3 regions of the Actinoplanes sp. NPDC051537 genome follow, and region 2 is predicted to be linked to each of the others. Evidence: riboswitches for the same ligand, from Rfam matches in the RefSeq annotation. Region 2 holds a riboswitch; each other region holds the start of a gene.

Region 1 (4,627 bases), on a different contig from region 2:
GCTCGCCGCGTGGGCCGAGCAGACCTCGCGCGTGCAGATCGGCGCGCTGGTCACCTGCAACAGCTACCGCAACCCGGAGCTGCTGGCCGACATGGCCCGCACCGTCGACCACGTGAGCGACGGCCGGCTGATCCTGGGCATCGGTTCCGGCTGGTTCGAACGCGACTATCAGGAGTACGGGTACGAGTTCGGCACCGCCGGCGGCCGGCTGGACGACCTGGCCGTCGCCCTCCCCCGCATCGAGTCCCGCTGGTCGAAGCTGAACCCGCCGCCGACCCGCGACATCCCCGTCCTGATCGGCGGCGGCGGCGAGAAGAAGACGCTGCGCCTGGTCGCCGCCCACGCCGACATCTGGCACAGCTTCGGCGACGCGGCGACGATCGCCCGCAAGACCGAGATCCTCCACCGGCACTGCGCCGACGTGGGCCGCGACCCGTCCGAGATCGAGATCTCGGCGGCGGTGTCCGGCAAGCCGGCCGACCAGGGCCCGGCCCTGCTCGACCGCGGCGTCACCCTGTTCACCGTCGAGGCCGGCGGCCCCGACTACGACCTGTCCTCGCTGCGTCAGTGGCTCGCCTGGCGGGACGAGATCAACGGGTAGCACCGCCCCGGGCTCTCGACGTGCGCGTTGTGTCCCAGCCCCGCCAGCGTGACCGTCCGCTCGTCGTCGCTGTTCATCGGGTCGTGCTCGCCCCGGGCCAGCGTCACCGGCGCGGACGATCCGGCCAGCAGGGCCGCCATGTCCGGGGCGCCCACCCCGAAGGCTCGCGGGTCCAGCGCGAGCCGCCACCGGCCGTCCCGCTCGTGGATGCCGTTCGCCGCCGGCTCCGTCAGCCCCGCCAGGCCCGACACGCGCAGGTAGCGGGCGGCGGCCTCGTCGCGCGAGCCGAACCACTGGACCGGGCGCCCGGCCAGGGCCCGGGCCCGGGCCAGCTCGTCGTCGGTCCAGGCCACCTTGATGCCGAGCCCGACGACGGCGGCCACCTCGGTGCGGGCGGCCAGGGCGAGGGCGACGACGCCGCCGAGCGAGTGCCCGAACACGACGGTCTGTCTCCCGGCGAGCGGGCTGACCGCCGCGGCGAGGGCGTCGAACGTGTACTCCGGCAGCGGCGCCGAGCCGCCGTGGCCGGGCAGGTCCGGGGCCAGCCAGCGTCCCGGCCAGCGCTCGGCGAGCAGTGGCCGCCACCCGGACCAGACGTCGGCGGTCGCACCCAGCCCGTGCAGCAACAGCAGCAGCGGCTCGCCCCGGCCGCCGCCCGTGACCCGCAGCCCGCCGTCAGACATCCCCGACCTCGATCACCCGCGTCGCCGGGGCGGCATCGCCGGCGCGCCGCCGCAACTCGGCCCGGTCGGGGTCGGCCATGAAGGACTCGTAGCCGGCCCGGTCGCGGAACCGGATCAGATGCACCTCGGCCGCGCCGTCGACGCCGCGGGTGCGCCGCTCGAGGACGCCGCCGTGCCGCGGCAGCAGCTCGAGCACCTCGTCCTCGTAGCGCCGCCCCGCCGCGGCCCGTCCCGGCGCCATCTCGACGATCGCGGCCAGCAGCAGTCCGTCCGTGCTCATGCCAGCAGAACCCCCAGCGCCCCGAGAAGGCTGTCGATGTCGTCGGTCGTCGTGCCCAGGCCGAAGCTTGCCCGCAACAGGCCCGCTTCGCCACAGCCGGCGTTCCCGGGAAGGCCGGCCAGACGCCGGACCAGGGGGTGGGCGCAGAACTGGCCCGCTCGCACCCCGATCCCGAACGTGTCGGCCAGCTTCTCCGCGACGGCTACGGGGTCGCGGCCGGGCAGCGCGATGGAGACGATGCCCACGCGCTCGACTTCCTCTGCGGCCGTACCGAACAAACTCACCTCGACCGCGCCGGGCAGGTGCCGCAAGCCCTCCCGCAGGCGGGCGAGCAGCTGCTGCTCGTGCGTGTGCAGCGCGGCGCGGTCGGTCTCCAACAGCGCCGCGCACACCGCGCCCAGCGCGACCGCGCCCAGCAGGTTCGGAGTGCCGCCCTCGTGCCTCGCCGGGCCGGTCGCCCAGCGCACGTCGCCGGCCCGATCACCGACCCACGCGCTCGCCCCGCCGCCGGCCAGATACGGCTCGGCGCGATCGAGCCAGTCCGCGCGGCCGGCGAGCACCCCGGCCCCGAACGGTGCGTACAGCTTGTGCCCGGAGAGCGCGACGTAGTCGGCGTCCAGTTCGGCCAGCGACACCGGCGCGTGCGGGGCGAGCTGGGCGGCGTCGACCGCGATCCGGGCGCCGTGCCGGTGGGCGACCTCGGCCAGGGCCCGCACCGGCCACACCTCACCGGTCAAATTGCTCGCTCCCGTGACCGTTAGCAACGCCGGTCCGCGCAGGTCACGCAGCGCACGGTCGGCCGCCGTCACCGCCTCGGCCGGCGACGAGGGCGCGGGCAGCCGGAGCACCGACGGCCAGGGCAGCAGGTTCGCGTGGTGCTCGCCGTCGAAGACGACCGTGGTCGTGCCCGGCGGCAGGGCGCGGGCCAGCAGGTTGAGCGCGTCGGTGGTGTTGCGGGTGAAGACGACCTGGTCAGCGGGCCGGCAGCCGAGGAACGTGGCGACGACGGCGCGCGCCCGCTCGTACTCCAGGGTGGACGTCCGCGACCGCGGGCCGGCGCCGCGGTGGACGCTGCCGTAGGTGGGGAGCAGGTCGTTCACGGCGTCGGCGGCCACTCGTACACAGGGCGCCGTCGCGGCGTAGTCGAGGTGGACAAATCCGGCGCCGATGACATCGAGGTCGGCTGTTTGCACGGCGAGGGACACGGACATACCTCCGCAAAAGGGGACCCTCTCGCGGGTCCGCGCTTGCCCGCGCCGGTCGGCGAAGGCCCGGTCCTCACCCGGGGCACCCCATCGCGGATGGAAGGGTTGCCGGTCAGCAAGCCGGGGCTGTGCGCTGACACTCATGACCTGCCCGACAACGTACCAAATAAGGTGGTCGCCATGTATGCGCAGGAGTGGGCCGAGTGGCACGCCGCGGTCGAAGGCCGCCGGTCGGCGCCGCACGGGTTCCTCTCGATCACCGGGATGTACTGGCTGACCGCGTCGCCGCAGCGCTTCGACGACGTGCCGGGCGCATGGTCGGTGACATCGAACGGCGTAACCGTCACGCTGAGCTCGGGCGAGATGCTCACCGTGGGTGGGGTGCCGCTCGCCGGTTCGCACGACTTCGGCGCGGTCGACGAGGAGGGCGTCGACGCCGCGTTCGGCGATGCCGTCGCCGAGATAGCCCGGCGCGGGTCCGGCTACGTCCTCCGGCCGCGCCATCCGGACAACAAGAGACGGCTGACGTACGCGGGGACGCCCGCATTCCCGCCCGACGAGCGGTGGATCGTTCCAGGCCGCTGGACCGCGTTCGCCGCGCCGGAGACGGTCACGCTGGCCACGGTCGTCGACGGCCTCACCGACGCGGACGAGGCCGCCGGCCGGGTCGACTTCGAGATCGCCGGCGTGCCGCTGAGCCTGCTCACCTTCGCCGGCGGCCCGGGCGCGCTCACCACGCTGTTCTCGGACACCACGGCGGGCGTCACCACGTACCCCGCAAGCCGCCGTTTGCCGATCCCCCAGCCCGCCGCCGACGGCACCGTGCTGCTGGATTTCAATCGCGCGACGAACCTGCCGTGCGCCTACACGGATTTCGCCACCTGCAGCCTGGCGCCGCCGGAGAACCGCCTGCCGGTGGCGATCGAGGCCGGGGAGCAGATCCCGCTCGATCGCCGCTAGCTCTCGCCGCTCATCGGCCGCTCGCGCCGCCCGCCCGCTGCTGGCGCCGCCCGGCGCTTGGGCCGCCCGGCGCTTGGGCCGCCCGGCGCTTGGGCCGCCCGGCGCTTGGGCCGCCCGGCGCTTGGGCCGCCCGGCCGCTTGGGCGCCGCTTGCCGGCCTTTGGTGCCGCTCGCCCGCCGCTAGCGCCGCTCGCCGGTGATGTATCCCTCGAGGTTGCTGCGCTCGGTCTCCAGCTCGTCGATGCGGTTCTTCACCACGTCGCCGATGCTGACCACCCCGACCAGCCCGCCGTCCTCGAGCACCGGAACGTGCCGGAACCGATGATCGGTCATGAGCCGCGCCACGTCCTCGATCGCCGCTTCGGGCGACACCGACCGAACGCTGACCGTATGGATCCGGCTCACCGGCTCCCCCAGAACCGCCGCCCCCCGAGCCGCGAGCGCCCGCACCACGTCCCGCTCGCTGACGATCCCGTCGACCCGGCTGCCGTCCCCCGACACGATCACCGCGCCGATCTTGTGCTCGGCGAGAAGGGCCAGCAGCCGGCTGACGTCCGAGTCCGGCGTCACGGTGACAACCTTGCTGCCCTTGACGCGGAGAATGTCGCTGATACGCATCTTGCTCCCCATCTCGTCCGATCCGCGGAAGCCGCCGGGCGGGCCGTCCGGTAAGGGGCAGCCACGCCGCGTTGCGTGCATATGCCTAGATGCAGTCAATCACGTCCCAATGTCAAGAGCATCGAGATGTCAAGCCCGCCCAAGACTCACCCAGCGGCCGCCGTTGTCGTTTGCTCGCCGCTTCACCCCGCCCGCACCGCCTTGCCCCCGCCCGCGCCGCCTTGCCCCGCCTCACACGGCCACCGCAACCCACCCGCGCCGCGCCACCCCGCCGCGCCTCC
Region 2 (4,627 bases):
CGTCTAGATGTCGGCGGTCACGAAGCCGACCTCGCCCGCCGGCACCTGCGCCACGACGCGCCCCGTCGGATCAAGCACGGCGGTCGGCCCGAGACCCAGGCGCGACCCGTCACGCTCGCCGGTCACATCGGCCGAAATCCAGGCCAAACCGGTTTCCCGTACGCGCTGAGCACGCAACTCGTTGTGCCGATGCTGCCACCACCGGGCGCTCTCCCGCCGCATCATGTTCTGCGCGGGATGCAGCACCACCCGGGCGCCGGCCGCCGCCACCGCCCGCGCCGCCTGCGGGTACTGCGCGTCGAAGCAGATGTTCAGGCCGAACCGGACGCCCGCGCACTCGAACACCGGATAGCCGTCGCCCGCCGTGAACACCGACTCCCCGCGGGTCAGGAACATCTTCCGGTACGCGCCGAGCACCCGGCCGCCGCGGAGCACCAGCGCCGTGTTGAAGAACCGCGTGCCCCGCCGCTCGATGATCCCGAGCACCAGCGTCTGCCGCTCCGGGAGGCGGGCGACGACGTCCGCGAGCCCGGGCGAGCCCAGTTCGAGGGCCGTCCCGCGTACGTGCTGCTCGGTGACCAGATATCCCTGGAGGAAGCATTCCGGGAACAGCAGCAGGTCGGCATCCGGCGCCCGGCCCGCGAAGTCGCGCACCACGGCGATCGCGGCGTCCACGTCGCCGAGAATCTCCGGGGTCTGGCAGGCCGCGATCCGCACCGGTCAGGCCTCGTGGAACGGCTCGGGCTCGGCCGGGATCCGCTTCGCCATCAGGCAGAACTCGTTGCCCTCCGGATCTTCGAGCACGACCCACGAGCCGCTGCCCTTGATCGACGACTCGCGCGCGCCGAGGGCGACCAGGCGGGCCAGTTCCTCGTCCTGGGAGCGGTCGGTCGGGCACACGTCGAAATGCAGCCGGTTCTTCGCCGTCTTCCGCTCGGGCACCCGGATGAACAGGATGTCGGGGCTGGCCGGGGCGCCGCGGATGGCCACGCCGGTGTCGTCCCGGGCGAAGACGCGGTAGCCGAGCACGTCGCACCAGAAGGTGGCCAGCAGCTCGGCGTCGGCACAGTCGACGATCATGTCCCCGATCCGGCTCGCCATGGTGTGAGCCTAAGGCTTCCGGCCGGCGGCCTTGATCGCGGGCCATTCCGCGGCCAGCACCGAGAAGATGGCCGAGTCGCGCAGCCGGCCCTCCTCTCCGGGCGCCCACGACCGGCCGAACGAGCGCAGCACGCCCTCGAACCGGCCGCCGACCCGCTCGATCGCCGCCCGGGAGCGGCCGTTGCGGGCGTCGGTCTTCAGGTCGACCCGCTGGACCCGCCACTGCTCGAACGCGTACCCGAAAAGCAGGTGTTTGGCCTCGGTGTTGAGGCCGGTCCCCTGGGCCGAGGCCGCCAGCCAGGTGAAGCCGATCTCCACCGCGAAGAGCTCGTCGCGGCCGGGCCAGAGCCGCGGGTCCAGATAGGCCGTCGCCCCGACCGCGCGCCCGCGCCAGATCTGCGCGAACGGCATCAGCCACCCGGTCGCGGCCCGCCCGAGCTGTTCCTCGATGTAGTCGCCGGCCTCCTCGGCCCGCGGCACCCAGGTGAAGCGGTACGCGTCCCGGCTCTCCTCGGCGGCGAGCGCGAGGTCGGCGGCGTGGCGCCGGTCGAGCGGCTCGAGACGCAGCCGGTCGCCCTCGAGAACGGGCGACGACGTGACGGCAGCGGGAAAGGGCATGGCAACGCTCCATTCGCGACTTGCCCGGCGCCCCGTGCGCCGGACCCGGTCCTCACCCGGGGCACCCCGCCCGCGAAAGGAGGGTTGCCGGCCAGCAAGCCGGGGCTGAACGCTGGCACTCATGACCTGCCGACACCTTGGCATCCACAGCGCTCGCCGCGCAAGGCGATTCCACCGCCGCGCGACGCCCGCTGCGCGACGCCCGCCCTCAGCGCCCGCCCGCCAGCGCCCGCCCTCAGCGCCCGCCCGCCAGCGCCGCCCGCCAGCGCCCGCCCCGCCGCAACCGGGGGCGAACCACTCACCCCGGCGGCCGCGCGTTCAGGCGGGCGCAGGACCGGCGGCGTTGAGGTAGGCGAGAACGGCGAGAACGCGACGGTGGCCGCTGTCGGTCACGGTGAGGCCCAGCTTGGCGAAGATGTTGCCGATGTGTTTGTGGACGGCGTTGTCGGTGATGACCAGCTGGCGGGCGATCGCGTTGTTGTCGTGTCCCTCGGCCATCAGGGCGAGCACCTCCCGTTCGCGCGGCGTGAGGGCGTCGATCGGGTCGCCGGCGCGGCGGACGAGCTGGGCGATGACCTCGGGATCCATCGCGGTGCCGCCGGCCGCGACCCGGCGCAGCGCGTCGACGAACTCGTCGACCCGGCTGACCCGGTCCTTGAGCAGGTAGCCGACGCCACCGCCGGCGGTGGCGAGCAGCTCGGCGGCGTACTGCTGCTCCACATATTGCGACAGCACCAGGACCGGCAGGCCGGGGTGCTCCCGGCGCGCCTGGAGGGCGGCCCGGATGCCCTCGTCACGAAACGACGGCGGCAGCCGGATGTCGACGATCGTGACGTCGGGCCGATACTCCCGGACGGCGGCGAGGAACGCGTCCGCGTCTTCGGCGACGGCCGCGATGCGGAAGCCGGCCCGGCCCAGCAGCAGTTCCAGCCCGGTGGAGAGCAGGACGTTGTCCTCGGCGATCACGACCCGCACGGCAGCTCCACGGTGATCGCCGTCGGGCCGCCGGCCGGGCTGTCGAGGGCGAGGGCGCCGTCGAGCGCGAGAACCCGGCGACGAATCCCGTCGAGGCCGGTCCCCCGCCGATCGTCGGCGCCGCCGGTGCCGTTGTCCGTGATCACCACCGACAGCCGGTCGGCGGTGCGGCTGACGCGGACGCCGGCCGCGGTCGCACGGCTGTGCTTGGTGACGTTGGTCAGCGCCTCGGCGACCGCGAAGTAGACCGTGGCCTCGACCGCCGCCGGCACCCGCCCGAGGTCGCCCATGTCGAGCCGGGCCGGCACGCCGCAGCGCGAGGTCACGGCCGTCAGCGCGCCGTCGAGACCCCGGTCGGCGAGGATCGGCGGGTAGACGGTGCGGATCACCTCGCGCAACTCGGTCATCGCCTCCTCCGTCCCCTCGTGCGCGTCCCGCAGCAGGTCGGCCACGAACTGCTCGTCGCGCGGGTTGTCGGCGAAGGCCTGGCGGGCCACGGCCAGCCGCATCGCGATGGCCACGAGCCGGGCTTGCGTGCCGTCGTGCAGGTCGCGCTCGATCCGGCGCAGCTCCGCGCCGTGCGCGTCGAGCACGTCGGCGCGGGTGCGGGTCAGCACGGCGACCCGCTCGGCCAGCTCCTCGTCGGTCGTGTGCGACAGCACCGCCAGGCAGACCCGGGCGTGCGCGCGGGCCATGGGCGGGAAGCACAGGTAGGCGAGGAAGGCGAGCAGGACGATCTGCAGTGGACCGAGGGTGAGCGCGGTCGCCCAGCCGTGCACGGGCACGTCGACGAAGAGCCGCGGCCCGTCCCGCGACCCGAACGCCCACCAGAGCGAGGCGGCGATCACCGCGACCACGATGTTGCCCACGCAGAGCAGCGCCGGCAGGCCGAGCGCCACCCCGGTCAGCGCCTGCACCGGCAGCCAGAGCAGCGCCCGCGAGGTCGGACCCGCGCCCGCGCCGGCCCGAAGCTCCGCCGCGCCCGCGCCCGCGGTGGCCGGCGATGCCGGCGGCAGGCCGAGCAACCGCCCCGCACGCTCCCGATGCCAGCCCGCCCAGAGCCGGGCGAGCCGCGGCACGCACAGCAGCGGCAGCGCGAGCACCGTGACGACGCCGGAGAACAACGAGCCCAGCAGGTAGACCCCGGCCCGTCGCACCCGCAGCCACCGCCCCGTTTTCGACACGTGCCGAGTCTGCCCGCTCGGCGACGCCCGCGTCACTACAGCTAGCTGTAGTCCATATCCGGTGGTCCGGGGTATCGGCCCGGGCCTCGCCGGAACCTAGCGTCGGACGGCGTGAGATCAACGAATGAGCCGTACGCCCTGCGCCTGGACGCCGTGTCGAAGCACTACCGGTCGGGGAAGAACGCGGTACGCGCCCTCGACTCGGCGACCGCCGGCTTCCGGCGCGGCACGTTCACCGCCGTGATGGGCCCGTCCGGGTCCGGCAAGAGCACGTTCCTCAACTGCGCGGCCGGGCTGGACCGGCCGACCTCGGGCGCGGTCTGGCTCGGTGACGTCGAGCTGTCCCGCCTGGGCGAGGCCGCGCTCACCGAGGTGCGCCGGGATCGGATCGGCTTCGTCTTCCAGGCCTACAACCTGCTGGGCGCGCTGACCGTGGCCGAGAACGTCACGCTGCCGCTGCGGCTGGCCGAGCGCCGGATCGACCACGCGCTGCTGCGGGAGACGCTGGCCGCGGTCGGCCTCGGCGATCACCTCGCGCGGCGGCCGAGCGAGCTCTCCGGCGGCCAGCAGCAGCGGGTCGCGATCGCCCGCGCGCTGATCAACCGGCCGGAGGTGGTGGTCGCGGACGAGCCGACCGGCGCGCTGGACACCCGCACCGGGCGGCACGTGCTCGAGCTGCTGCGGCGGGTGGTGGACGACATGGGGCAGACGGTGCTGATGGTCACCCACGACCCGGTCGCCGCCGCCCA
Region 3 (4,627 bases), on a different contig from region 2:
CGGTCGTCGGGACCCCGATCGCCAACCCGCAGACCATCTGGCGATACGTGCTGGCCGGCCTGATCGTGGCGATCGTGCTCGGCCTCGCCGTGGTGCTGCTCGTGCGCCGCAAGCTGCGGCGCCGCCGGCACGACGAGGTTCTCGCGGAGTACGCGGACACGCCGCTGGTGGTGCGCGACCTCCGCAAGGCGTACGGGGACGGCTTCGTCGCCGTCGAGACGATCAGCTTCACCGTCGAGCGCGGCCAGGTCGTGGGCCTGCTCGGGCCCAACGGCGCGGGCAAGACCACCACCCTGCGCGTGCTGATGGGCCTGACCATGCCGACCGGCGGCGACGCGCTGGTCTTCGGCCACCGCCTGACGCCCGGCGCGCCGATCCTGTCCCGGGTCGGCGCCCTGGTCGAGGGCCCCGGCTTCCTGCCGCACCTGAGCGGCTACGACAACCTCAAGGCGTACTGGCAGGCCACCGGCCGGCCCGAGGCGGACGCGCACTTCGAGGAGGCGCTCGAGATCGCCGGCCTCGGCGACTCGGTGCACCGCAAGACCCGCAAGTACAGCCACGGCATGCGTCAGCGGCTCGCCATCGCCCAGGCCATGCTCGGCCTGCCCGAGCTGCTGGTGCTCGACGAGCCGACGGACGGGCTCGACCCGCCGCAGATCGCCGAGATGCGCCGGGTGCTCAAGCGCTACGCGACCGACGGCCGGGCGGTGCTGGTCTCCAGCCACCTGCTCGCCGAGGTGGAGCAGACCTGCACGCACGCCGTGGTGGTCAACAAGGGCCGGATTGTGGCGTCGGGCCCGGTCGACGACATCGTCGGGGAGTCGCCGTCGGTGCTGCTCGACGTCTCCGACGTGCCGGCCGCTTCCCGGGTGCTGGAAGAGCTGGGCGTGCGCTCGGTGACCCCGGACGGGCCGTCCGGCCTGATCGTGGACATGAACGGCACACCCCGGGCCGAGGTGGTGGCCTCGCTGGTGCGGGCCGGCGTCGACGTCGACCGGGTGGTGCCGCGCCGGCGGCTCGAGGACGCGTTCCTGGCCCTGGTCGGCGACAACTCGCGGGGAAGTGGGGACCGATGAGCGCGGCAGCGGGCAAGCCTTCAGTCCGTACCAGGGCGGTGGGCGGGGCGGTGGGATGGCGGGCGTCGGCGACGCTGCCGGTGTGGGCCGAGGTCAAGCGGCAGGCGACGCGTCGGCGTACCCAATTGGCCCTGGGTTTCATGGTTCTGTTGCCCTTGATCATTTTGGTCGCGTTCGAGTTCGGCGGCGGCAACGGCGGCGACGACAACAACGGCGGCGGGGCGTTCGGCAGCCTGGTCGACCTGGCCACCTCGGGCGGGCTCAACTTCGCGCTGTTCTGCCTCGCGGTCTCGGCCGGCTTCCTGCTGGTCGTGGTGGTGGCGCTGTTCTGCGGCGACCCGGTGGCCAGCGAGGCGAGCTGGGGGAGCCTGCGCTATCTGCTGGCGATCCCGGTGCCACGGGCGCGGCTGCTGGCGGTCAAGCTGGTGGTGGCTCTCGCGTACGCGCTGCTGGCGCTCTTGATCTTGACCGCAACCGGCCTGCTCGTCGGCACCCTGCGGTACGGCTGGCACCCGCTCGGCAGCACGGTGGCCGCCGCCATCCCGCCCGGCCAGGGGCTGCTCCGGCTGCTCGGCATCGTCGCCTACCTCGCCGTGATCATGATGGTGGTGGCCGGGCTGGCGTTCCTGCTCTCGGTGCTGACCGACGCGGCGCTGGGCGCGGTCGGCGGCGCGGTGCTGCTCTGGATCCTCTCCAGCATCCTCGACCAGATCACCGCCCTGGGCAGCATCCGGGTCGGCCTGCCGACCCACTACAGCGACGCCTGGCTCGGCCTGCTCTCCACCCCGCCACAGGTGGATGACCTGGTCAAGGGGGCGATCGCGGCGGTCTGCTACGCCACGCTGTTCTGGTCGCTGGCGTTCTGGCGGTTCACCCGGAAGGACATCACCTCGTAGGGAGGTCGCTCACACCTCGGGATACCGGGATCGCCTTTTCCTGAGGGCGACGTAAGGTGTTGGAAACACAACTGAATACCTCATCCAGAGGGGCAGAGGGAACGGCCCGATGAAGCCCCGGCAACCACCGTGTTTGTCTCGATGACGAGGCCGCACGCGGCAGGTGCTAATTCCGTCCCCGCCCGGCAGGTCGCCGCGGGGAAAGATGAGAGGAAGGCCTCGATGACGTCTGCCGTCAGCACACCCTCTGCCACCGACTCCCCGGCCCGTGGCCTCGTCTGCCGCGCGTGCGGCGCCGAATACCCGCTGGTCGCCCAGCATGCCTGTTACGAGTGTTTCGGCCCGCTCGAGGTGGCCTACGACCAGGCCGCTCTCGCGCGGGTGACCCGTGAGCAGATCGAGGCCGGACCGCAGAACATCTGGCGCTATGCCGGGCTGCTGCCCGCCGGCCAGGACCCGGCCACCCGGGTCACCCTCGACCCCGGCCTGACCCCGCTGGTGAGCGCGCCGGCACTGGCCGCCGCCGTCGGGCTGCGCGCGCCGCTGTTCGTCAAGGACGACTCGGCCAACCCGACCCACTCGTTCAAGGACCGGGTCGTGTCGGTGGCGCTCACCGCCGCCCGCGGCCTCGGCTTCACCCGCTTCGCCTGCGCCTCGACCGGCAACCTGGCCAACTCGGTGGCCGCGCACGCCGCCCGGGCCGGCGTGCCCAGCATCGTCTTCATCCCGTACGACCTGGAGCAGGGCAAGGTCATCACCACTGCGGTCTACGGCGGCGAGCTGGTCGCGATCGAGGGCTCGTACGACGACGTGAACCGCCTTTGCGGCGAGCTGGTCGAGACCGACGAGTTCGAGGACACCGCGTTCGTGAACGTGAACGTCCGCCCGTTCTACGCCGAGGGCTCCAAGACGCTGGGCTACGAGGTCGCCGAGCAGCTCGGCTGGCGCATCCCGGCCCAGGTCGTCATCCCGATGGCCTCCGGCGAGCTGCTCACCAAGGTGGACAAGGCGTTCTCGGAGCTGGTCGAGATCGGCCTGGCCACCGCGCCTGAGGGCGGCTGGACCGTCTTCGGCGCCCAGTCGGCCGGCTGCAACCCGATCGCGGTGGCGCTGCACAACGACACCGACGAGATCGTCCCGGTGAAGCCGACCGGCATCGCGAAATCGCTGAACATCGGCGACCCGGCGGCCGGCGCGTACGCCATCGAGTCGGTCCGGCGCACCGGCGGCTGGATGGACTACGCCGACGACGACGAGATCCGCGCCGGCATCCGGCTGCTCGCCGAGACGACCGGTATCTTCGCCGAGACCGCGGGCGGCACCACCGTCGCGGTGCTCAAGAAGCTGGTGGCGAGCGGCAAGCTCGACCCCGACAAGGAGACCGTCGTCTACAACACGGGCGAGGGACTCAAGACCCTGGACGCGGTGGCGGGGCTCGTCGGACCCACTCATGAGATCAAGCCGTCGCTGCGCGGGGCCCGAGAGGCCGGCCTGCTGGGATGACTGTCGGTAATCGACTGTCTGCCAATAGTTGAAGATTCCATCCCCGGAGGACTTGCGCGGGCATCTCAGCGTCGGCAAGATGCTCTCTGCGGGAGGGCCGACGCCGTACGAGGCCCCTCACCTTTCGAGCTTGGCGACAATCTCTCGAGGTGCCCAACGACCCCAGTGCCGGAGGCGCTGTGCGTCCACCCTCCCGACCAAATTCGTTCGCGTCATGGCCGTCGACCCGCGAGGGTGGCGGCCATGACGCTTTCCACGGGCCCGCTCGTCTCGGCGGCCGACGCCTACGAGATCTACCGCGCCTGTGCCGTCCGCGACCGCGGTGACATCGAGCCGCTCACGCCGGCGGCGTTCGCGGCCACCGTGGCGACGCCGGCCGCGAGCTACGCGGTCGAGCACTACCTGGCGCGCCTCGCGGGCGAGCCGGTCGGCCACCTCGAGCTCGCCTTCTCTCAAGCCGACAATTTGGGCACTTTGGACGTCGAGCTGCGGGTGCTGCCGTCCGCGCGGCGGCGGGGCGTGGGCCGGGCCCTCTACGAGCTGGCCGTCGACCGGGCCCGAGCCGACGGCCGGGTGCGACTCGTCGGGCGCACGATCCAGCGTCACCCGGACGGGTCGTCCTTCGCGACCGCGATGGGCGCGCGGGCCGGGCTGGAGGAGATCCGCAGCCGGCTCGACGTGCGCGCGGGCGATCAGGCCCGGCTCGACGGCGAGCTGGCCGAGGCGTGGGAGCGGGCCACCGGCTATCACCTCGTGCAGTGGACCGGCGTGGCGCCCGACGAGATCATCGAGGACGCCGCGGCCCTGGACAGCACCTTCCTGACCGAGGCGCCCACCGGCGACCTCGACCGGGAACCCGAGCGGATCGACGCCGACCGGCTGCGGGCGGACGAGGCGGCCCGCGCCCGGCGGGGCCGGAGCACGTTCCACACCGGCGCCCTGCGGGGCGAGCGGCTGGTCGCCTGGACCACCATGAACTGCTCGTCCTACCGGCCGGCACACGCCTGGCAGAACGCCACGCTGGTGGCGCCCGGGCACCGCGGCCACCGGCTCGGCCTGCTCATCAAGCTGGCCAACCTGGCCCAGGTCCGCACCTACCGGCCGGGCGTCGAGGAGATCGACACCTTCAACGCCGCGACCAATGAGCACATG

The links. Region 2 has a riboswitch for S-adenosylmethionine ahead of ACZ6TB_RS12110 (GNAT family N-acetyltransferase). Riboswitches for the same ligand answer to the same signal wherever they lie in the genome.
Region 1: it holds a riboswitch for S-adenosylmethionine, as region 2 does, so the genes downstream of both, ACZ6TB_RS44450 (aminotransferase class V-fold PLP-dependent enzyme) here and ACZ6TB_RS12110 (GNAT family N-acetyltransferase) in region 2, are expected to answer to the same signal.
Region 3: it holds a riboswitch for S-adenosylmethionine, as region 2 does, so the genes downstream of both, thrC (threonine synthase) here and ACZ6TB_RS12110 (GNAT family N-acetyltransferase) in region 2, are expected to answer to the same signal.

The regions. Positions count from the first base shown of each region.
Region 1 is NZ_JBVJIU010000027.1:60,849-65,475, reverse strand. It holds gene ACZ6TB_RS44465 (LLM class F420-dependent oxidoreductase) at 1-601, shown strand, start outside; gene ACZ6TB_RS44460 (alpha/beta fold hydrolase) at 565-1,284, opposite strand; gene ACZ6TB_RS44455 (hypothetical protein) at 1,277-1,564, opposite strand; gene ACZ6TB_RS44450 (aminotransferase class V-fold PLP-dependent enzyme) at 1,561-2,775, opposite strand; SAM riboswitch class IV at 2,803-2,917, opposite strand; gene ACZ6TB_RS44445 (DUF1684 domain-containing protein) at 2,950-3,729, shown strand; gene ACZ6TB_RS44440 (CBS domain-containing protein) at 3,909-4,346, opposite strand.
Region 2 is NZ_JBVJIU010000004.1:511,187-515,813, reverse strand. It holds gene ACZ6TB_RS12125 (hypothetical protein) at 1-7, shown strand, start outside; gene ACZ6TB_RS12120 (carbon-nitrogen hydrolase family protein) at 4-717, opposite strand; gene ACZ6TB_RS12115 (VOC family protein) at 721-1,101, opposite strand; gene ACZ6TB_RS12110 (GNAT family N-acetyltransferase) at 1,111-1,719, opposite strand; SAM riboswitch class IV at 1,731-1,846, opposite strand; gene ACZ6TB_RS12105 (response regulator) at 2,038-2,694, opposite strand; gene ACZ6TB_RS12100 (sensor histidine kinase) at 2,682-3,878, opposite strand; gene ACZ6TB_RS12095 (ABC transporter ATP-binding protein) at 3,990-4,627, shown strand, end outside.
Region 3 is NZ_JBVJIU010000012.1:313,491-318,117, reverse strand. It holds gene ACZ6TB_RS29605 (alpha/beta fold hydrolase) at 1-1,076, shown strand, start outside; gene ACZ6TB_RS29600 (ABC transporter permease) at 1,073-1,972, shown strand; SAM riboswitch class I at 2,050-2,184, shown strand; gene thrC (threonine synthase) at 2,195-3,475, shown strand; gene ACZ6TB_RS29590 (GNAT family N-acetyltransferase) at 3,719-4,627, shown strand, end outside.